2 regions of the Telluria sp. ZB4P34 genome follow, and region 2 is predicted to be linked to the other one. Evidence: riboswitches for the same ligand, from Rfam matches in the RefSeq annotation. Region 2 holds a riboswitch; the other holds the start of a gene.
What was found. A riboswitch is a leader RNA that binds a small molecule or an ion and turns the genes downstream of it on or off. The one in region 2 is predicted to bind cobalamin.
Positions count from the first base shown of each region.

Region 1 (11,530 bases), on a different contig from region 2:
CACCGGCTTGCCGGTCTGCGCTTCCAGCCACGTCAGTCCCGGTTCGAGCAGCTTGATGTCGCCGCGGAAGCGGTTGATGACGAAGCCCACGATCCGCCTGCGCTCCGACTCGGACAGGCAGGCCAGGGTGCCGACGATGTGGGCGAACACGCCGCCACGGTCGATGTCGGCGACGAGGATCACCGGACAGTCGACCGCTTCCGCAAATCCCATGTTGGCGATGTCGCGGTCGCGCAGGTTGATCTCGGCCGGGCTGCCGGCGCCCTCGACGACCACTGCGTCGTACTGCCCGAGCAGGCGTGCATGCGATTCCAGCACCGCCGCCATCGCCGCTGTCTTGTACTGGTGGTAGTCACGCGCGTTCATTTCGGCGCGCACGCGGCCATGAATGATCACCTGGGCGCCGGTGTCGCTCGATGGCTTGAGCAGCACCGGGTTCATGTCGGTGTGCGGCTCCAGGCCCGCGGCGATCGCCTGCAGCGCCTGTGCACGCCCGATCTCGCCGCCGTCCGCCGTGACCGCGCTGTTGAGCGCCATGTTCTGCGGCTTGAATGGCGCCACCCGTATGCCACGCTCGAACAGCAAGCGGCACAGGGCCGCCACCACCGTGCTCTTGCCGGCGTCCGAAGTGGTGCCCTGCACCATCAGGGTACGGAAGGGCAGGTCCTTCATTTGCCGCGGTGCTGGCGCGCCAGCTCGAGTTTCTCGCACAGGATGGCCGTTCCGGCGATCAAGCGCGGTCCCGCGCGGTTGAGCAGGTCGCCGTCGACCGTGAACAGGTTGTTCCTGTGCGTGGCCGTCAGCGTGGCATAGGGCTTCCACATGCTGACGCCGCCGTAGTTCTTCTCGGCGGTGCCGAACACCGCCTCCGGATCGGCCTGCAGCACGCTCTCGATCGACACGACCGGTGCGACCACCGTCAGCTTGTCGAAGATGTTCTCGCCGCCGCACAGGCGCAGTGCGTCGGTGATGATGTGTCTGCCGCTGAGCGTGTACAGCGGCTTGTCCCATACCTGGTAAAAGGCGCGCACGCGAGGGCGTCCCGCATAGCGGGTGCGCAGCGCCGCCAGCTGCCGGCGCAGCTCGGCCGCGGCGGGAACGGCCACGGCTTCCGTCCCCATGAGCTCGCCGAGACGGGAGACGTTGTCCGGAATGCCGTCGAGCGTTTGCGGATCGCTCAGGAATACCGGTACGCCCAGCTGGCGGACCATCTCGATCTGGCGTTCCGAATTGTTGTGCATCCAGGCGACGATCAGGTCCGGCTTCATGCTGATGACGCGCTCGAGGTCGATCTCGCGGTTCGATCCGATGCGCGCAATGCCCTTAGCGGCTTCCGGATAGTCGCTATAGTTCACCGCGCCGACGATACGGCTGCCGCCGCCGGCGGCGAACAGCACCTCGGTGACGTGCGGCGCCATGGAAATGACCCGCATCGCCGGTTTGCCGAGCGTGACCGCATTGCCCGCGTCGTCGCGCACCGTCGCTGCACCCGCCAGCGGCGCAGCCAAAGCCGCGGCCAGGGCTGCCGCCGCGAAGTCCAAGCTTGTCATCGAATTCTCCATTCTAGAAGTGCATGTTCCAGCCGCTGCCATCCTCCTTCGTCCGGCGGCAGCCCGAGGCGGATGCCGCGCCCCGCTTCACGGAACAGGCGGCACCAGATGCCGTGGCGCGCCATGTGCGCGTGGAAGTCTTCCGGCTGGGCTTCGGGCCACCAGTGGAACAGCGGCGTGCCGGTCGCGCGAATGCCCTGCGTTTCCAGCAGCCCGCGCATGCGCACTCCTTCCCTCTGGAGACGCGCGAAGGTCGATTGCTGCCAGTCGGTGTCGCGCAGCGCCTGCAGCGCCACCGCCTGGGCGGGCCCGCTCACGGTCCACGGCCCCAGCAGGTCCGCGAGCGCACGCAGGGTAGCCGTGTCGGCGCCCACGAATCCCAGCCGCAGTCCTGCCAGCCCGAAGAACTTCCCGACCGAGCGCAGCACGATCAGGCCGGGTTGCCCCGCATGGCCGTTAAGGCTCAGCGCCGGGTCGGTATCCCCGAAAGCTTCGTCGACCACCAGCCAGCCGCCACGCGCGGCGAGCCGGCCGGCCCATGCCAGCAAGCGCGCAGACGCGATCGTCTCGCCGGTCGGGTTGTTCGGATTGACGACGACCACGACCTCACTGGTCTCGACCGCGGCCGCCAGCTTCGTGTAGGGGGCGAGCTGCAGCGCATGCCCATGCTTCGCCCAGGCATATGCGTGCTCGGCATACGAGGGCGCGGACACCGTCACCCGTGACGGCGCCCGTAGCCGCGGCAGGGCCTGGATGGCGGCCTGTGTGCCGGCCACCGGCAACAGGTCGGCGGCGCCGTAATACGCGCAGGCTGCCGCCAGCAGCGCCGGATCCGGCTCGGGCAGGCGGTGCCAGGCGTCCGCAGGCAGCGCGGGCGCCGGATAGCCGTGCGGGTTGATGCCGGTCGACAGGTCGATCCAGTCGTCGCGTCCATGGAGGCGCGCGGCCTCGCGCAGGTTGCCGCCGTGCTCAAGCATGCCGGCCCCAGGCCAGCACCAGCAGCGCCGCCATGCAGGCGACGGCGAGCCAGAGCAGGGTAGTGTGCAGTACGAGGCGCCAGGCGCGCACGATGTCCGTTGCCGTAGCGGCCGGCCCTGCGCCCAGCGGTGGGCGCTGCTCGGTCCCGCCGTCGTAGACGGCGGCGCCGCCCAGCGATACCCCGAGGGCGCCGGCGCCGCTGGCCATGACCGGCCCGGCGTTCGGGCTGCTCCAGGCGCCGGCCTGGGTGCGCCAGCATTGCCACGCGCGTGCACGCGCCGGGCCGGCCAGCAGCACGTAGGACAGGGCAGTGAGCCGCGCCGGCACGAAGTTCAGCGCGTCGTCGATGCGTGCTGCGGTGCGGCCGAACAGGTTGAAGCGTTCGTTGCGGTAGCCCCACATGGCGTCGAGCGTGTTGGCAAGCCGGAACAGGACGGCGCCGGCGCCGCCAGCCACCATGAACCAGAACAGCGTGCCGAACACCGCATCGTTGCCGTTTTCGAGCAGCGACTCGGCGCCGGCCTTGGCCAGGTCGGCTTCCTGGGCCACGTGTGTGTCGCGGCTGACGATCCATGACGTGCGGGTGCGCGCCGTGGCCAGGTCGCCGGCGCGCAGCGCGTCGACGATCGGTATCGCATGTTCGCGCAGACTGCGCAAGCCGATGCAGGCATACAGCAGCACGGCATGCAGCCACAGCCCGGCATGCTGCGCCGCCAGCCATGCCAATGCAGCGAGGGGCAGGACCGCAAGCGACCAGCCGAGCAGGCCACGCGCCAGGCGCGCCTGGCCCCGGTTCAGCCGGTGCTCGACCCGCGCCGCGAGCTTGCCGAACCCCACCAGCGGATGCCAGCGCCGCGGCTCGCCCAGCAGCAGGTCGAGCAGCACGCCCGCGACCAGCAGGCCGGCAATCTGCTGCATCGACAGGCCGCTCAGCATGCGGCGCCCTTGAGCAGCAGCGGCAACCCGGCCGCCACGAAGACGACACGGTCCGCGCGCGCTGCCACTTCCTGATTCAGCCTGCCCGCCTCGTCGGCGAAGCAGCGCGACAGCGCACCCCAGGGAACGATGCCCATGCCGATCTCGTTCGAGACAAAGACCACGTCGCCGCCGGTGCCCTCGTGGAGCAGCTCCAATAGCGCCGCATGCTCCTGGTGAAAGCGCTCCGGCAGGTCGACCTGCCCCACGTCTGGCCAGGCGCGCCCGTCGCAGAACATCAGGTTGCTCAGCCAGAGCGTCAGGCAATCGACCACCACCAGACGCTGTGGGGTACAGTGTTCGCGCAGTACTGCGGCCAGCGACAGTTCTTCTTCGACCGTCCGCCAGTGGGAAGGGCGCCGTTCCCGGTGGTGGGCGATGCGCGCCGCCATTTCGGCGTCGCCTGCGCGCGAGGTGGCGACGTAGACGATCTCCTTGCCGGAATCCCTGGCCAGCCGTTCCGCATGGCCGCTCTTGCCCGAGCGGGCGCCGCCGAGCACGAGGGTGCAGGTCATGGCGCAGTCCCCTTGAAAAGCGCCGCGATGGCGGGCGGGTTGGACGGGAAGTAGCTGTGGAAGTAGGACGCGGTGAGCGATCCCAGTCGGTACACGGCTTCGCCTTGTGCGTCGGTGCTCGTCTTGACGGTGTAAGCCTGCGCCGGCACGGGGGTCTCGAAGCGCGAATAATGGAAGCTGTGGCCGCGCACCGGTCCCTGCGCGGTCGGCATCGCATGGGCGCCGAGTCCGGCCAGGCGCGGCTGCATGCGCACCTCGCCCGGCAGCAGCCCAGCCATGGGCCAGCGCTTGCCGTCCTGGTCGGTGAGACCGTCGGCCAGCGCCATCATGCCCCCGCACTCGGCCAGGATCGGCACGCCGCGCCCGTGGACCGCATGCAGGGACCCATGCCAGCGGGATGCCTTCGCCAGCGCCTCGCCGTGCAGTTCCGGATAGCCGCCGGGCAGGAATACGGCATTGGCATCGACCGGCACCGGCTCGTTCGCCAGCGGCGAGAAGTAGCGCAGGCGCGCGCCCATCTTTTCCAGCAGGTCGAGATTGGCGTGGTAGAGGAAGCAGAAGGCCGCGTCGCGCGCGATGGCGACCGTACGTCCGTCCAGCAGCCGGTCCACCCCCTGCCATTCGGTCGCCGACTGCGTCATCACCGGCAGGCCACTCCAGGCATCCTCGTCGAAGTGGAGGCCGTCCGCAAGTTTGTCGAGCAGCGCTTCCAGGCCGTCGACTTCGCCCGGCAGGACGAGTCCGAGGTGGCGTTCCGGCAGCGGCGTGTCCTGGCGCGCCAGCCAGCCGACCAGCGGGATGTCGCGCAGCGAGGACGCCACCATGTTCGCGTGGCCTTCGCTCGCAATGCGGTTGGCCACCACACCCGCAAGAGCAACGGGACCGTAGTCGCGCAGGCCGCGCGCGACCGCGCCTAGCGTCTGCGCCATGGCCGACGCGTCGATCACGGCCAGCACGGGCACGCCGAACTCGCGCGCCAGGTCCGCTGCGGACGGGGAGCCGTCGTACAGGCCCATCACTCCTTCGATCAGGATCGCATCGGACTCGCGCGCCGCGTCGTGCAGGCGGCGCCGGCATTCGTCGACGCCGACCATCCACAGGTCGAGGCTGTGGACCGGCGCGCCGGATGCCCGTTCGAGCAGCATCGGGTCGATGAAGTCGGGGCCGCACTTGAATACCCGCACGCGCAGGCCCTGGCGCAGCAGCTTGCGCGCCAGGGCGGCGGTGACGCTGGTCTTGCCCTGGCCCGACGCCATTGCCGCGACCAGCACGGCGCGTGCGCCCGCATCCCTGTTCATTACCACTCGGTCCCGGCCTGCGCCGCGATGCCCGCCTTGAAGGCGTGCTTGACGACGTTCATCTCGGTAACCGTATCGGCCACCGCCACCAGTTCGGGCGGCGCGCCGCGGCCCGTAATTACCACGTGCTGCATCACCGGGCGGTCGAGCAGGTCGGCGATGACGGTGTGCACGTCGAGGTATTTGTACTTCAGGGCGATGTTCAGTTCGTCCAGCACCACCATGCCGCAGGCCGGGTTTGTCAGGTATCGCCGCGCCTGCTCCCACGCTTCGCCCGCCCTGGCGATGTCCCGCTCGCGGTCCTGGGTCTCCCAGGTGTAGCCTTCGCCCATCGCGTGGAAGCTGACTTCGTCGGGGAAGCGGCGCAGGAATTTTTCCTCGCCGGTGGACATGGCGCCCTTGATGAACTGGACCACGCCGACCTGCATGCCGTGGCCGAGCGCACGCGTCACCATGCCGAAGGCACTCGAGCTCTTTCCCTTGCCGTTGCCGGTGTTGACAATGATGATGCCGATTTCCTTGTCGGCAGCCGCGATCTTGGCGTCGATGACGGCCTTCTTGCGCTCCATACGCTGGCGGTGGCGCTCGTTCAATGCATCGAGCTCTTCCTGGGTCATGTCGTTCATGTGGTGGCCTCATAGGGGAGGAAAATGCGGCGGCCGCCGTGCTCGATCATCTCGATCGGGTGGCCGAGGTAGTCGCCCAGCAGCGCCGGCTGCATCGTGTCGGCGACGGCGCCGGCCAGCCAGCGGCCATCGCCATGCAGCAGCAGCGCGTGGGTGGAAATGTGGTAGGCAAGGTTCAGGTCGTGACCGATCATGACCACGGTCTTGCCCTGCTCGCGGCACAGGCGGGACAGCAGTCCCATGCAGCTCACCTGGTGCGCGAGGTCGAGCGCATTGGCCGGCTCGTCGAGCAGCAGCAGCGGGGTGTCTTGCGCCAGCAGCGCGGCAATCGCGACGCGCTGGCGCTCGCCGCCGGAGAGGGTGCGGACGTCGCGGGCGGCGAGATCCGCCACTTCCATCACTTCCAGGGCCGCCATGGCGGCCTGGTGGTCGTCGCTGCCTTCCCAGTAGCGGTTCGCGTGGTAGGGATGGCGCGCAGACAGCACGGTTTCGATCACGCTGTACGAGAACGCATCGTGGCGCGACTGTGCCAGGAAGGCGCGCGCGCGCGCCAGCTCGTCCGGCTCCCAGCGCTCCAGCGGGCGGCCGCCCACCACGACGGCGCCGCCGCCAGGGCTGCGCAGGCCGGCCAGGGTCCGCATCAGGGTGCTCTTGCCGGCGCCGTTGCGGCCGATGATGCTCCAGCATTCGCCAGGGCGGGCGGCCCAGTCGAGCTGGCGCACGAGCGTGCGCGTGCCGACCGTGATGTCGAGAAATTCGGTGCGGATCATCTCACCTCCTCAGCCGGTGCAGCTGGTACAGGAAGACCGGCGCGCCGATGACCGCGGTGATCGCGCCGACGGGCAGCTGCTGCGGCGCGATGATGGTGCGCGCCAGCGTATCGCACAGCACCAGGAAGCTGCCGCCCGTCAGCACCGCAGCCGGAATCAGCACGCGGTGGTCGGGCCCGAAGGCGAAGCGGCAGGCGTGCGGGACGATCAGGCCGACGAAGCCGACCGAGCCGGCGCTGGTGACGGCGCTGGCGGTCAGCACGCCGGACACGAAGAACAGTCCCTTGCGCAGGCGGCCGACCCGGATGCCCAGCGTAGCGGCCGCCTCCGCGTGCAGCGCGACCACGTTCATGGCGCGCGCGCTGCGCAAGGCGTATAGCATGCCTGCGCCGAGCACCAGCCAGGGCGTCAGGCGCAGCGGCGCCCCGGCAAGGTCGCCGATCATCCAGAAGATCATGCTGCGCAGCCGGCCTTCCGGCGCGATCGACAGCATCAGGGTTACCAGGGCCATGCAGGCGGACGACAGGATCACCCCGGTGAGCAACAGCATCGAGGTGCCTCCTTCCGCCGCCAGGCCCCCGCGCAGGTCGCGCCGGGCCAGCAGGTAGAGCAGCATCGACACCGCTACCGCACCGCCCAGTGCGGCCATGTCGACCACGATTGCGGTCGCCATCAGCAGCAGCGCCAGCAGGGCGCCCACCGAGGCGCCCGCCGAGATGCCGAGCACATAGGGGTCGGCCAGCGGGTTGCGCAGCAGCGCCTGCATCATCACCCCGGCCAGCGCCAGCGCGCCGCCGGTGACGAAGGCCGTCAGCGCGCGGCCCGCGCGCAGCTCCAGCAGCGACGCGGCCAGCGAACTTTCGCCCCGCGCCAGCTGGCGCAGGGCGTCCGGCATCTCGGCCAGGGGCACGGCGATCGAACCCGTCATGCCGGAGAACAGCAGGCTGGCGACGGCGCACAGCAGCAGCGCGCCGATGGCGAGCATGGCGCGCTGGCGGTGTGCATGGGCGGGGTGATGCATGGGGCTCCTTCTCGACAAGGCCGGTTAGCGGATGCCGTAGCGCAGGCCTGCGAACCAGGTGCGGCCACTGGTGCCGTAGTTGCGCACCAATTCATAGCGCTTGCCGGCAGCGTTGTCGAGACGCAGCAGCAGCGATACCTCCGGCGTGAGCTGCCAGCTAGTGTACAGGTTGAGCAGCCCGTAGCCGCCCAGCCGATTGCGGTTGGCCGCGTCGTCGAAGCGCTCGCCCGACAGCAGCAGCTCGGCGCCGGCCGTCAGCTTGCCCCGGCTGCTGTCCGCAGTGAAGCTGGCGTGCTTCTTCGAACGGCGCGCCAGTTGCTTGCCGGTGGTCTCGTCCTTCGGGTCCTGCCAGTCCAGGCTGCCGCGCAGCCTTGCGCCGGCCACGCGCGTCTCGGCCGCCAGGCTCAGGCCTTCCAGCGTGGCGCGGTTGACGTTGTAGGCGCAGCTGCCGGTGCGGCCCGGGCACGGGTTGGCGGTGACGATCATGTCGGTCAGGCGGTTGCGGAACCAGGTGGCGTCGAACTGCAACTGCCCTGCGTCGTAGCGCAGGCCGGCTTCCAAGTTGCGGCCCTTTTCCGGTTTGTTGGTCGGCAGGCCGTAGCCGGGGAAGTACAGTTCGTTGAAGGTCGGCGCGCGGAAGCTGGTGCCGGTGCTGGCCGTGGCGCGCCAGCCCTTGCCGAAGTGGTAGCCGTAGCCGGCCGCACCGGTGTTCCTGTTGCCGTAGATCGAGCGGTCGTGGCGGGCGCTGAGGTCGACCAGGTGGCTGCCGCGCCTGGCCGAATAGGCGGCCGCATACGAATTGGTGATACGGGCGCGCGTCAACGCCTCGTTGGAGCTCGATGCGACGTCTTCCTTGCGGTGGCTGTAGAGGAGTTGCAGCGTGTCGGGGCCGAGCGCGATGCTGTTCTGCCAGGTGAATTCGTCCTGGCGGGTATCGATCTGGCTGGCGCCGGATGGCAGGGCGCTGGTGAAGCTGCCCAGCTTGTCGCTTGACCTGGCGTATTGCACGGTGCTGCGCCAGTTCGAGGCGAGCTGGCTGGCCAGGTAGACTGCTGCCGTGTTCAGGTCTTGCTGGCTGTTGACGTCGTAGGGCCCGGCGCCGCTGTCGTATTGCGAGCGCAGGTCGCTATGCAGGAACTGCGCCCCGATCTCGTGCCCCGGCGTGACGGTATAGGACACCTGGCCATTGGCATTGCGGCGGCGGTAGCCGTCTTCGTCAGCGTTGAAGCCGAAGGCGCCAGGACGCGTGGCCGAGAAACCGTCCGAGTCTTCGTAGCCGGCACTCAAGGCGTAGCGCAGGGCGCCGCCGGCGCCGTAGAGGCCGGCATCGAGCTTGCGGGTGCCGTTGCTGCCGGCGCCGATCGAGCCACTGGCCGTCGGGCCGGCGTCGCCCTTGCGGGTAAAGATCTGGATCACGCCGCCGATCGCGTCCGCCCCGTACAGGGTGCTCAGCGGTCCGTAGACGACTTCGATGCGCTCGATGGCGGCGAGTGGCACCGCGTTCCAGGCCGCCACACCGCTGGTGGACGAACCGATGCGCACGCCGTCCAGCAGGACCACGACGCCGTTGCTGTTGGCGCCGCGCAGGAACACGCTGGTCGAGGCGCCGGCGCTGCCGTTGCGGGTGATCTCGATGCCGCGCTGGCGCTGCAGCACGTCGGCTACCGAACCAGCGCCCGAGCGCGCAATTTCTTCGGCATGGATCACGGTGGTGTCGGCGATGACGTCGACCGCGCGTTGCGGCATGCGGCTGGCGGTGACGAGGACCGCGTCAAGGGTTTGTGCGGAGACAGGTGCAGCAAGGGTGAGTGCGAGCGACAGCGCGAACGGCAGCGCGGCCGCTTGCCGTCTTACAGGGAGATTCATGAATAACTCAATCAAAAGACAACCAGCCGACGTCCCCGTAGGCCAGATTGATCAGGAGCGCCTCGCAGGCACTCCCACCTTTTGGCCGGTATCCGGGCTGGCAAGTGTGGCCGTCCGACCTTCCCATGCAAAACGCACAGTGGTCATGGAAGACGGTTTGCCGCGCAGCCCTGCACTGTTCATGCATCGAGCGCGGCACTTGCTTACCGTTGCGGGGGCAGCACACGTTGGCCTTTTAAAGGGCTTCGTGTTTCCCGTTTAACTGCAGTCGTGAACACGACCGCGAGCACCAAAACGCCGTCATTATACGGCGGGACCGCGGGCCTTGTCAGTCTTTCAGCACGATCACTTCGCCGTAGTCGATGCTGTGCGCGCTGGAAGCCGCATGCAGCGCCGCCTCTTCGATGCTGCCGTGGGCGTGCAGGGCGCAGAGCAGGCGCATGGTGCCGGCATGGCAGATGAGGAAGGCATGGGACTGGCCGGCCTGGCGCAACCCGTCGCGGAAGGCGGCAACGCGGCGGGCCACCTGCAGCACGCTTTCCCCGCCGCCGGGGCGATAGTGCAGCAGGTCGGCGGCCCAGGCGTCCACTTCGCTGCGGGGAATCGCATCCCAGCTGCGCATCTCCCAGGCGCCGAAGTCCATCTCGGCGAGGCGTGCGTCGAGCGCGGCGTGAACGCCCAGCTGCTGCGCCAGGGCGGTACAGCGTAGCAGCGGGCTGGCATACACGGGCAGCGCGCCCGGCAATCCGCCCTCGCGCAGGCCGGCGGCGACCTGCGCGAGGGCGGCCGCGGGCGCGGCAAGGTCGGTCCTGCCATAGCAGATGCCGGGCGCAATCTCCGGCCGCGGGTGGCGCACGAGGACCAGCTGCATCGTTAGACGAGGGCGCCCTGGCCGAGCGTGGCCAGCACGGCGAGGTAGATCACGGCTTCCGCCAGTTGCTGCACCGCGCCGAGGCAGTCGCCGGTGTAGCCGCCGATGCGGCGGCTGAACTTCCGGGCAAGCCACCAGGTTGCGGCGCCGCAAGCGAGGAGCGCCGCAACCAGGGCGCGCAGGTCGAGCACGCCGGCCGCGAGCAGGATGGCGGCGGCGATGGCCACCGTCGCTGCGGCAATGCCGAACTCCATTGTCGTCATGCGCTCGGCCAGCGGCTTGGCTTTGCCTTCGGCGCGCGCATATTCCATGCGCCAGATGAGCGAGGTGGCCGCCAGGCGCGACAGCGGATGGGCGAGCAGCAGGGCGCCGATGGCGCTGGCGGGCGGCAGCGCCGCCAGCGTCGTGCACTTGGTGGCGAGCATGCACACGATGCCGATCGCGCCATACGCGCCCACGCGGGAATCCTTCATGATCTCGAGCACCCGCTCGCGCGACATGCCGCCGCCGATCCCGTCGCAGGTGTCGGCAAAGCCGTCCTCGTGGAAGGCGCCGGTGGCGTAGATGGTCGCGACGGTCGACAGCACCGCCGCCACCGGGGACGTGAAGACGAGGCTCGCCACGGTATACACGCCGGCGGCGATCGCACCCACGACCATGCCGACCAGCGGGAAGTAGCGCGACGCATGGTGCAGCCACTCCTGCTCGAAGCCGACCCAGCGCGGGATCGGCAGGCGCGTGAAGAACTGGACGGCGATGAAGAACAGGCGCAGCTGCTGCATGGCCTGGTCAGCTGCCGGTGCTGGTGCTGGTGCTGACCTGCGCCGATGCGAAGGTCGCCATCTCGTTCAGGAAGTTGGCGGCTGCCCGCACCAGGGGCAGGGCGAGGGCGCTGCCGGTGCCTTCGCCAAGGCGCAGCCCCAATTGCAGCAGCGGCTGGGCGCCGAGCGCGTCGAGCATCAGGCGGTGCCCGTTCTCGTCGGAGCAGTGGGCGAATACGCAGTAGTCGAGGATGGCCGGCTGCAGGCGGCTTGCCACCAGCAAGGCGCTGGTGACGATG
Region 1 is NZ_JCASIF010000029.1:1,168-12,697, forward strand. It holds gene AC56KL_RS22925 (cobyric acid synthase) at 1-672, opposite strand, end outside; gene AC56KL_RS22930 (cobalamin-binding protein) at 669-1,550, opposite strand; gene cobD (threonine-phosphate decarboxylase CobD) at 1,547-2,527, opposite strand; gene cbiB (adenosylcobinamide-phosphate synthase CbiB) at 2,520-3,464, opposite strand; gene cobU (bifunctional adenosylcobinamide kinase/adenosylcobinamide-phosphate guanylyltransferase) at 3,458-4,018, opposite strand; gene AC56KL_RS22950 (cobyrinic acid a,c-diamide synthase CobB) at 4,015-5,316, opposite strand; gene cobO (cob(I)yrinic acid a,c-diamide adenosyltransferase) at 5,316-5,942, opposite strand; gene AC56KL_RS22960 (ABC transporter ATP-binding protein) at 5,939-6,712, opposite strand; gene AC56KL_RS22965 (FecCD family ABC transporter permease) at 6,714-7,733, opposite strand; gene AC56KL_RS22970 (TonB-dependent receptor domain-containing protein) at 7,758-9,599, opposite strand; cobalamin riboswitch at 9,666-9,908, opposite strand; gene AC56KL_RS22975 (histidine phosphatase family protein) at 9,928-10,470, opposite strand; gene AC56KL_RS22980 (adenosylcobinamide-GDP ribazoletransferase) at 10,473-11,252, opposite strand; gene cobT (nicotinate-nucleotide--dimethylbenzimidazole phosphoribosyltransferase) at 11,260-11,530, opposite strand, start outside.
Region 1: another riboswitch for cobalamin. It lies ahead of AC56KL_RS22970 (TonB-dependent receptor domain-containing protein); the one in region 2 lies ahead of AC56KL_RS12710 (TonB-dependent receptor).

Region 2 (11,530 bases):
ATAGGCCGCTTTCACCAGCGGCAGCACGCCGCGGCCCAGTGCGTCGAGCGCCAGGCTGGTCTGGACGGTCTTGCCGCTCAGGGCCAGCTGCACGCCCTCGCCCAACGCGCCTTTTTCGCGCGGAACCAGTTGCAGGTGGTTCTGCAGCAGGTTCTTGGCGCCGCCGTACTTCTCGAACACGACCACGGCCCGGTAGGCATCGCGGTAGCTCGCCCAATCCGACGCCTGCGGCTGCGCCTGCGCAACGGCCAGGGTGGCCGTGCCCAGGAGACAGACGCATGCGGTGGCGTGTGCGAGTCGCATCATCAGAACCGGTAGGCGAAAGCGGTCGAAACCGTCACGTTGGCGGACCGCTCGACGAGCGGACTATGGCGCGCATCACCCATCAGGCGAGCGGCCTGCACACTGGAGGTCAGCATCCAGGACGGCGTCAGCGCCCAGTTCCAGCGCGCGCCGATGCGCACGTCCTTCAGGCCGCCGTCCAGAAAGTATGGGGAATTGCCGCTTGTCCTGGCCTGCTGCCCGGTGACGCCGAAGTAACTCTGCTGGTAGGCGCGGTTGGCAAAGCCGATACCGGCCGATACCGACACCGTGTGGTGCGACGCGAGCTGCATCGCCAGGCGCTGGATGCCGATGTCGCCGCGCACGCCGTTGCGGTCGTTGCCGGCGCCGGCCAGCACGTTGCTGGTGAGGCGCCATTGGGGCGACAGGTAATAATTGAAGAAGGCGCCGGCTTCCGGGCGCATCTTGATCGTTTCCATCCCGGCCAGCGGGTTGTCGCTCAGTGCGGAGTCGCGCACCGAAGAAGGCAACAGGGGCGTCATGCCTTCGAATTCGCCCAGGCGATTGCCGGAGCCCGATTCGGTGCGGCCCGGGTGCAGGGCCAGCAGCGGGCCGTACTCGACAAGCGGATCAGCGGACAGGTGCATCCCTGCGCTCATGCCCGACACGAACACACCGTTGCTCCACTGTACCTGGAGCACCGGCAATGCCCGCACTTTCCTGCTGTCCGCCCCCTCGTAGCGCGGCGCCGACACGATACCCAGCCCCGCATACATATCGCGGCTGCCATCGGGCATCGGGTTGGTGGTCGGCGTCTGTGCGCTTGCGGCGCTGCCCGAGACAGCCAGGACCAGGGCGAAAAGCTTTTTCATGTCTTTAACGATCAAAGTTCAGCAAGCCGATATTTTACGTCGAGCAAGCTGAACTCTCACCTATTGTTACTGCTTTGGAGGAACTTCCACGACAAATTCCACCGGCGCGTCGCTGTAATTTACCGTCACCAGGTGTGCCGGGAAGACCAGCGCCTGGGCGCATACCTGGCCTGGGGCCGGGAACGAATCGACGATACCGACCCGGAGCTTGCCGTCCTGGAAATTCACCGAACGGATACCCGACGAATGGCAGAGGTCGGGCATGGCGCCGCGGAACATGGCGATCACCATCTGCTTGGTGAAGTCGACCTTCGGCAACGGCGCCTGGGTGCCTGCATGCTCGGCCCACAGGTCCGCCCAGGCCTTTTCATCGCGTACCACGACATTGCGTGCCGTCGTGATTTGCGTTCGAACATGCGGTTCGATCGTCTGGAAGTTGACGAAGTCGGACACGATCTTGCGGAACTCTACCGGCGCATCGGCGCGCGGGATCGACACGACCCGCATCGGGTGGGTGACGGCCGCCGGGCAGATCGCCACCGGCGACACGTCGCGGTCTTCGTACTCGACCAGGATCTTGCCGTCGCGCGAACCAACGTACACCACCTCGAAAGTGCGGCAGCCGGCATTGCCGCCGCCCGAGAACACGGCCACCAGCATGTTGCGCGAGAAGTCGACTTCCGGCGCCGCGATGCGGCCCTTGCTGTGCTCGGCCCACAGGGCCGACCAGGCGGCCGCGTCCTTGATGACGACTTCGCGCGGCGTGGTGATGTTCGAGAAACTGTCGGCCACTACCGTCTTGTAGGCGATCGGGGCGCCCGACTTGGGCAGGAAGCTGAGCTGCTCGACCTTGTGGGCGGCGCCCAGGCCGAGATCGGCCTTGTCGAGGTTCTTCAGCACGGTCTCGAACAGAGGGCGTGCGGCTTCGTCGGTGCAGCTGGTGCGCGGGCCGGCGATGGTCTGGCCCGAGCGGCACAGCACGGCCTGCGGGGTCGGCCCCATCAGAACTTGTTCATAAGCCATGTCCGGGCAATTGCCGGCACGGTCCCACAGCACGTATTTGCTGTCGATGACGAACAGCGTGTTGCGGTCCTCCGTGCAGGCGCTGTCCTGCGCCATCTTGATGTACTCGGAAACGACTGGAACGCCACCATTCGGCTCGCCGACGGCGATGCCTTGTCCTGCCTGCTGGTTCTTCATGCCGGAAGTGCCGGCGCTGTCGCCGCCGCCGCAGGCTGCCAGGGTCATGCCGGCTACCGCGGCAGTGACGAGGGTGCGTCCAAACATGCTCATTTTTTTCTTCTCCACTCGTAGCCGGTGCGGCTCCCGCACCGGTCATTTCCTGAAGTACCCGACCGGCATCCGATCACGTACTGTTGAATAAAAAAACCCGCCGACACTCGCATATCAGGCGGGCAAACGGAAAACCAGATAAATCCGTACCTGATGTTGAGCATGGTAAGAATTCCCGGCGCCGCATTCCCCCTCGAACTGTCGACGAATTGTCGTCAATTTGTAAGACCTCCACGGAGCACGATTGCTCCTATACAATGCCGCCAAGGAGAAACTATGTCTTACGCAGCAATCCGACACTGTGAGTCTTGCGAGATGGGTACGTGAACCGGATTTTTTTCCGCTTCTTCGTGCTGGTCATGCTGTCGATCACGGCGGCCACCTTCGTGATCTACTTCGCCTTCAGCCGGCTGTTCGGGGACCCGCTCGAGGACATCGCGCGCCGCCAGGCGGCCGGGCAGATTTTTCTGCTCGAGCATTACGTCGACAAGGCGCCGACGGACGACTGGCTCACCCGCCTGAACAATGTGCGCGTCGTCTCGAACGTGCGCTACGACCTGATTCCGCTGGCGCAGGCGCGCGATGCGCTCCCCGCCGCCCGCCGCACCCTGCTTGACCGTGGCGAACTGGTGCTCGACCCGGCCAGCCGCAGCTTCTACCGCCGCGTCGACCTGGAAGGCGAACGCTACATCGGCAGCCACGAGGAAGTGCTGCACGCGCAAAACCTGCCGGTGGACATCGACCAGGCGCTCAAGATGGAAGCCCTGCGCTACGTGATCGTCGCGGTGGCCCTGCTGGTGCCGATCGCGCTGTGGTCGCGCTCGCACTGGCAGGGGCTGCAGTCGCTGTCGCGCATGGCCGACGCGTTCGGCAGCGGCAAGCTGAGCGCCCGTTCGCAAATGAAGCCCTCGGCCTCGATCTACCCGCTGGCCGAGCGCATCAACCACATGGCCGACCGCATCGAAGACCTGCTGGAAGCGCAAAAGAGCCTGCTGCACTCGGTGTCGCACGAGCTGCGCACCCCGATCGCACGGCTGGAATTCGGCATGGAACTGCTCGACGCGCGCGCCAGGGACCCGGACCTGAGCAAGCGCATCAAGGCCATGGAAGGCGATCTGCGCGAACTGAATTCCCTCGTCAACGAACTGCTCGACATGAGCAAGCTCGACAGCGCCCGCAATGTGCAGGCCGCGCCGGCGGCGCTGCTCGACGTGCTGCGCGACTGCACCGGCATGCTGCCGCCCTGCCAGCATGCGCTCGACACCCGGCTCGCCGAGGACCTGGGCGAACTCGCGATCGATCGCCGCCTCCTGACGCGCGCCGTCTGCAACCTGCTGCGCAATGCCCAGAAATACGCGGGCGGCCGCATCCTGCTGGCGGCGACGCGCACGGGCAAGCAGGTCGAGATCACGGTGGACGACGACGGTCCCGGCATCCCCGACGAGGAACGCGACAAGGTCTTCGAGCCCTTCTACCGGCTCGACCGCAGCCGCGATCGCGCCACCGGCGGCTTCGGCCTCGGCCTGTCGATCGCACGCAAGGCGATCGCGCTGCACGGCGGCGCCCTGCGTGCGGAAAGCTCGCCGCTGGGCGGCGCGCGTTTTGTCATCACCCTTCCCGCCTGACAACGGCAAGTCCATGCCGAACCCACCCAAGGAGTTGCGATGATCCTCGAAGTTGCCAATTTGGACGTGCGACCGGGACAGCAAGACGCATTCGAAGCCGCCTTCGGCCAGGCTTCCGGCATCATCGCCGGCATGCCCGGCTATCTGTCGCACCAGCTGCAGCGCTGCCTGGAACGGCCGAACCGCTACCTGCTGCTGGTGAACTGGCGTACGCTCGACGACCATACCGTGGGTTTCCGCGGTTCGGACCGCTACCAGGAATGGAAGGCGCTGCTGCACCATTTTTACGACCCCTTCCCGACCGTCGAGCATTACACTCTCGTCATGCATGGAGGCGCCCCATGACAATCGCTCTACGCTGCCGCTGCGGCCAGCTGCGCGGACAGGTCGACGTCAGGCGCGTGGCCGCGCGCGCCGTCTGCTACTGCAAGGACTGCCAGGCCTACGGCCATTTCCTGGGCACGGGCATCCTGGATGCGGCCGGCGGCACCGAGGTGGCGGCCGCCCTGCCCGCTGCCGTGCGCTTCGAGGCCGGACGGGAACACCTGGCCTGCATGTCCTTGTCTCCCAAGGGCCTGTACCGCTGGTATGCAAGCTGCTGCCTTACCCCGATCGGCAACACGCCGCGCGACCCGCGCACGTCCTATGTCGGCCTGGTGCGGGCCTGCCTCGCCGCACCGGACGCGGAGCTTGAACGGGTTCTCGGGCCGCTGCGTTGCAGGGTCGAGACCCGGTCGGCGAGCGCCCCGGTCGCTTCAAGTGGCCTGAGCACGGCCAAGGTGGTGGGCAAGGTCGGGTGGATGCTGGTCAAGGCGCGCCTGGGCGGCGGCTATCGGAACAACCCTTTCTTCCAGGCGGGTACCGGCCAGCCGGTGAAGACCGTGCAGGTGCTGTCGCTGGAAGAAAGAAAGGCGCTGACCCCGTAGAGGTCAACGCTCGGCGGCGGGCTTCTCGGCGGTGCGCTTGTGGGGATAGCGCGAGACATATTCGTATTCCCCACTCAAGTGGGTAGCCCCGAACCAGAGGTGTTCCCACCAGTGGTCGCGCGAGCGCACGGCCTGCAGGCAGGTCTTGTCGATGCCGCCTTCGAAGAGCGGGTCCGGGCACTTGTTGGTCATCAGGGCGTAGCGCTGGTTCTCCGCATTCACGAGGGCGATCGCAAGCCAGATGCTCACCCCCGCGAAGAAGACTGCCAGTCCCCACGCCACGTGATTGACGGTGCTGCTCTCAAACAGGTCGTCCTCGTTGGGCCGGGACCCAGCGTACATCTTGAGGACTTCGCGTTCGACGTCATTGCTCATTTCGTGGCAGCCGCCTTCTTGACAAGTGCGTCCATGACCTGGGTGGTCGCCTGCAGCATCTGGCCGACGTCGCGGATCTTGTTCACTTCGGCCACCACGCTCGGCTGCACCACGTACTTGCCGTCGATGATGATGGTCGGGGTGCCGGTCACCTTATAGGCAGCCTGCACCTGGCCGAGGCGGCGCAGCTTGGTGGTCACGCCGAACGAGTTCCAGGTTTCCATGAACTTGGCGCGGTCCAGGCCGTTCTTCACGGCCCATTCGATGATCGCGTCATCCTTCAGCAGGCGCTTGTTCTCGACGTGGAAGGCGCGGAACACCTTCGGGTGGAACTCTTCCAGCTTGCCCATCGCTTCGAGGGTCAGGAACAGGTGGGCTTCCGGGTCATTCGCGCCCTGGAACGGCAGATGGACCTTGCGCACGACGATGTTGTCGCCCTGCTTCTTGGCCCACTGGTTGAAGGCCGGTTCCAGCATGTTGCAGGCCGGGCAGTGGTACGCGAAGAATTCGATGACCTCGACCTTCTTGCCCGTCGCCTGCACCGGCTGCGGTGCCGTCAAGGTCTGGTAGTCCACGCCGTTCTTCGGGTCGGCCGGCGACGCAAAGGCAGTGCTGGCGACCATCGCGGTGGCAATGAGGGCAAAACGCAGAGAACGCATAGGTTTCCTTCCACAAGTAATTGAGCAAACGCCGGGAGATTACCACTTTTTCGGCCCGCCATTCTGAGGAAGGACTGAATTTTGCATTTGCTTACGGAATTAACGTGGGCGATACGGGGATTTGTTAATTCAATGGCCGGCTTGCCAAGTTCCGGGCTTCATTTCGGCCGCCGCTGCCGCACCGCTTCCAGGGCTTCGCACAGCCGGGCGGCGCCATCGATCACCCTCGGACCCGGCCGCGTCAGCAGTTCGCCGTTAACCGTCAAGAGGTTGCCGCGCCTGACCGCGGTCATGCTCTTGTACGGCTCCCACAGCTTGAGCCCCGGATTGGCCGGATCGTGGCGCCTGCCGGCCAGGATGGCTTCGGGGTCGAGCGCCAGCACGGCCTCGACGCCGATTTCCGGCGCCACCGCCTTCAGCGCGCCGAACACGTTGCGCCCGCCGCAGACGCGGATCGCATCGCTGGCGACCTGGTCGTCATTGAGGGTGTACAGCGGCTGGTCCCAGATCTGGTAGAACACCGTAACGGGCGGGCGCCCGGCATAGCGCGCCGCCAGCGCCGCCAGCCTGGCGCGCAGCTCCCCGGCCGCGCCCCGGGCCGCCGGTCCGGTGCCCATCAGCTGGCCCAGGCGCTCGATGTTGTCGGCCACCTGCCCCATGCGGCGCGGCTCGCTGTGGAAGACTGGCACGCCCAATCCTTCGAGCTGGGCGATCTGGCGCGCCGTGTTCCCGCTGTGCCAGACCACGACCAGGTCCGGCTTCAGGGCCAGCACCCGCTCCATGTCGATGACGCTGTTGCTGCCCACCAGCGGGATGTTCTTCGCCGCTTCCGGATAGTCGCTGTAGTTCATGGCCCCGACCACGCGCGCGCCGCCGCCGGCGGCGAACAGCAGCTCGGTGGCGTGCGGCGCCATCGAGATGACGCGCCGGGCCGGCTGCTGCACGGTGACGCGGCGGCCGGCATCGTCGACCACGGTCACCGCGGCTTCGGCGCCCAGCGCAGCGCAGGCCGCCAGCGCGGCCAGCATGGTGCGGAGCGCGCCCATCAGAAGTCGTAGCGCAGCGACAGCTTCAGCTGGCGGCCGTCGCTCGGGTAGATGCCCGAACGGCAGCCGAAGGCGTTGCTGTAGTACTGGCGGTCAGCCAGGTTGAGGCCGCTGACTGCCGCTTCCCAGCCCTTGATGCGGTAGGCGTAGCGCGCGTCGACCGTGGTATAGGACGGAATGCGGGCGCCGCAGCCGTTGGTGAAGTCGCTGCCGTAGCGCTGGCTGTCGACCCACTGGGCGCCGACGTCGACGCTGTGGGCGTCCGGGGTCCACGCCAGGCGCGCGCTGACGACGTTCTTCGGCACCAGCACCATCTCGCGGCCGGCATTGGGACCGCCGGTGAATTCCGCGTCCACGCTCTGCCACTGGCCGGTCAGGCGCAGCTCCTCGGTCACTGCGTAGCGGCCTTCCAGCTCGAGGCCCTCGCGGCGGGTCGGGTCGAGGTTGGTGTTGGCGCCCCAGCCGATGGTCGGGTCGTAGAAGATCTCGTCCGTCAGACGGTGGCGGAACAGGCGCGCGGCCAGCTGGCGCCCGCTCGGGCCGACGGTCAGGCCCAGTTCCAGGTCGCGCGAGGTCTGCGGCGCCAGCACGTCCGGACCGGAGCGCAGGCTGTTCTCGTCGACGTTGGCGAGCCGGTAGCTGCGGCCCGCCTTGGCGAACAGGTTCACCTGCGGCAGCACGTCGACGCTGCCCTCGAACGACCAGGCATTGATGGACTGCTTGCGGTGCTCGTTCACCACCGGCGGGAAGGCCAGCGGGTCGGAATAATCCTTGGTGAAGCGCTCGTGGCGGCCGCCGATGGCCAGGCGTGCGTTGCGCGGGGCGTTCCACAGCAGCTCGTTGCGCAGGTAAACGGCGTTCGAACGCTGCCCGGCATCGCCGCGCGAGAAATCGGACGCGGTCTGGCGTTCCCAGCGCACCAGGTCGATGCCCACGACCAGTTCGTTGCGCAGTTGGTCTTTCCCTTCGCTCAGACTCGCCGTATGGCGCAGGCGCGGCGAGAACTGGGTCTGGCGCGCGTCGTAGCGCGAGCGCGAGGCCACCTTGGCGCCGTTGCTCATGTAGAAGTAGTTGGCCTCGACTTCGCGCTCGCGGCGCGACAGTTCGGCGGCCAGTTCCAGGTTGCCGATGCGGTGCTCGGCGAAGGCGCTGTAGCGGTCGGTGTCGAGGGCGCCGAAGTCGTCCGGCGTGAAGCTGTTGCGCGGATTGAGCAGATACTGCGCCTCGGTCAGCGAACCCGGGAAGCGCGCATCCTGCTTCGAGCGCTCGAAGCGCAGGCCGGCGCGGCCTCCAGCCAATGCGAACTGGACGCCGCCGCTGGCGGTCTGCTGCTCGAAGCGGCCGTTCTTGCGGTAGTTGTCGGTGCCGCGGTCGGCCACGGCCACATCAAACGACAGCGGGCCGGCGCCATGGGTGAGCGAAGCGCGCACGTCGTGCGTGTCGAAGCGGCCGCCTTCGGCGAACAGCGAACCGTGGGTTCCGCCTGACAGCGCGCGGCGCGTGATGATGTTGATCACGCCGCCGGTCGCGCCTTCGCCGTACAGTACGCTGCTGCCGCCGCGCTGGATCTCGATGCGCTCCACCGTGTCGACCGGGATGCTCGACAGGACCGCATTGGTCAGCTCGTTCTCGTTCAGGCGCACGCCGTCGACCAGGATCACCAGGTTCTGCGCGCTGTTGGAACCAAAGCCGCGCAGGTCGAGCGCGAAGTCGGGCGAGCCGTCCAGGCTCTGGCGCCCGTAGACGGCGCCGAGCTTGCGGATGGCCGCATTGACATCGGTGGCGCCGGCGCGGCGGATGTCCTCGGCAGTGATCACGGTGGCGCCGATCGGCGCGCTGGCCGGCTGGGCCGGGAAGCGCGCGCCGGTGATGACGATCGAGGCCGGGGCGTCCGGCGGGATGGTGCGGGCTTCCTGGGCCAGCGCATCGGCGGCAAGGACGGACAGGGACAAGGCACAAGCCAGCGCGAGCGGCTTGAAAGCCGGCGCGCTGCGCGGTACAGCAGCAAATTTCATGTTGGATGTTCTCGGTAATGGCGCCGGCCTGCGTCCCCGCACACCGGAGTTCAACGGAAGTCGCTGCGGGCCATGCCACGCGGCGCTTCCACCTGTCCTGGCCGGTATCCGGGCTTGCAAGACCGACCGCCCCACCTTCCTATGCCTGAGGCACAGTGGTAATCGAGGCAGCCTGACAGCGACAGGCAAGCCTGTCGCTGTCGCTTGTTGACCGTTGCGGGGGCAGCACACCTCGGCGCCGGCGCGCAGCGCCATTGCCTCGTGTTTCCCGTTTAACTGCGCACGCAGACTGCGCGCGCGGGCACCTGAACCCGGCGATTATAACCTGACAAGTCTTTCCCCGTTGCCGGCGCCTCTCTTCCGGTCTATGCACAAACGATGGCATTGCTTCAACTTGTTGGATATAGTCGCGGCCATAGAACAGGAAGATCCACACCATCTGGGAGTGTTGCATGCACATTTCATGGAGCCGGCAGCGGCTGCGTACGCTGTTGACCGCCGCGCCGCTGGCCGTCTTGCTGGCCGCGGGAACCTGGGTCGTCCAGGCCGACGCGCCGGCAGCGGGAACGCCGTCTTCGCTCGACGGCATCGCCCTTGCCGCGCCGGACGCGGCCGCCGTCACGGTGCCGAGCGCCCCCGGCGCCTGGGGCGGCATGCGCAGCGGCGACCAAGCGACACTGTCGGACCGCGTGGCCAGCTACCGCATCGAGGCGACCCTCGACGCCGACAGGCACGTGGTCGACGGCCGCCAGCAGCTCACCTGGCGCAACCGCAGCGCGGTGCCGGTGCGCAGCGTCTACGTCCACCTCTACATGAACGCCTTCGAAGGCGAAGGCAGCACCTTCTTCACCGAGCAGCGCCTGCGCGGCGAGGGGTTCCGCAGCAGCGTCGGCACCGCTCAGGGAGAGTGGGGACACATCGCCCTGCGCAGCGTGAGCCAGGGCGGCGCGAAGGTGGCGTGGCAGTTCGTCCAGCCCGACAACGGCCCCGCCACCGACCATACCGTGGCGCGCCTCGACCTGCCGGAGGCGGTGGCGCCGGGCGCGTCCACCACGCTCGACATGGCCTTCACCACCCAGTTGCCGCGGGTGATCGCGCGTACCGGCTACTATGGCAGTTTCCACCTGGTGGCGCAGTGGTTCCCGAAGATCGCGGTGCTCGAGCTGCCGGGCGAACGCGGGGCCACGGCGCCGCGCTGGAACGCGCACGAATTCCACCTCGACTCCGAGTTCTATGCCGACTTCGGCAGCTACGACGTCAGCCTGACCGTGCCGAAGGGCTATACGGTAGGCGCCACCGGCGAACGGCAGGGCGTCCCTAGCGAGAAGAACGGCATGGTGACGCACCGCTACGTGCAGCACGACGTACACGACTTCGCCTGGACCGCGGACAAGCGCAGCGCCCCGCCCCTGGTCGAGACCTGGACCGGCCCCGGCAGCCCCATCGTGACGGTACGCGTACTCTACCCGCCGGAATACGAAGCCAGCGCCAAGCCGGCGATGAAGGCGGCCAAGGATTCGCTGGCCTACTTCTCGCGCATGCTCGGGCCCTATCCTTACCGCACCCTCACCGTCGTGATCCCCCCGCCCGGCGCGGAAGAAGCGGGCGCGATGGAATACCCGACCTTCTTCACCGCCGGGGGCCATGCCGCGGTGCCGGAAAAATCGCTGGCCGAGTACGAACTCGACGCCGTGACCATCCACGAGTTCGGCCATGGCTACTTCTACGGCATCCTGGCCAGCAACGAGTTCGAGGAGCCCCTGCTGGACGAAGGCCTGAATTCCTACTGGGAAAGCCGCATGCTGCGCGACCGCCGCCAGCAGGTATACCCGGCGCCGGCCCTGCTCAAGCGCGTCGGCATCGACCCCGGCTTCGACGGCTTCGACGCCATGCGCCTGTTCAGCCCGCAGCGCCCGGCGGACACGCCAGGACACAACGCCTGGCAGCGCCTGCAGGGCATCGGCCCGGTGTACACCCGCAGCGCGATCGTGCTGCGCGACCTCGAGGAGCGCATCGGCAGCGAGGCCATGGAGCGGGGCTTCCAGGAATACTACCGCCGCTGGAAATTCCGCCATCCCAGCATCGCCGACCTGCGCGAGGCGCTGGCCGACGGCAGCGGCGAGCGCGCCGCGGTCGAAGACGTCTTTGCGCAGCAGGTGTACGCCACCGGCCGCGTGGACGACCGCGTCGCCACACTGTCGAGCGAGGAAGTGCTGCCGCCGGCCGGCACCCGGCTGGTGAACGGCAAGCGCATCGAGGAGGCGCCGGCGGCGCTGGAGCGGCGCATCGCGCAACAGCGCGCGGACTGGCACAAGGCCAACGCCAACGCGAAGAAGGGCCAGGGGCCCTTCCCCTGGCGCACCCAGGTGACCCTGCGCCGCGAAGGCGCCAGCGTGCCGCAGACGCTGGTGGTGCGCTTTGCCGACGGCAGCAGCGA
Region 2 is NZ_JCASIF010000006.1:115,619-127,148, forward strand. It holds gene AC56KL_RS12665 (hypothetical protein) at 1-306, opposite strand, end outside; gene AC56KL_RS12670 (MipA/OmpV family protein) at 306-1,154, opposite strand; gene AC56KL_RS12675 (hypothetical protein) at 1,221-2,447, opposite strand; gene AC56KL_RS12680 (ATP-binding protein) at 2,771-4,072, shown strand; gene AC56KL_RS12685 (antibiotic biosynthesis monooxygenase family protein) at 4,112-4,417, shown strand; gene AC56KL_RS12690 (DUF6151 family protein) at 4,414-4,998, shown strand; gene AC56KL_RS12695 (hypothetical protein) at 5,002-5,373, opposite strand; gene AC56KL_RS12700 (thiol:disulfide interchange protein DsbA/DsbL) at 5,370-6,032, opposite strand; gene AC56KL_RS12705 (cobalamin-binding protein) at 6,191-7,078, opposite strand; gene AC56KL_RS12710 (TonB-dependent receptor) at 7,078-9,093, opposite strand; cobalamin riboswitch at 9,176-9,417, opposite strand; gene AC56KL_RS12715 (M1 family metallopeptidase) at 9,546-11,530, shown strand, end outside.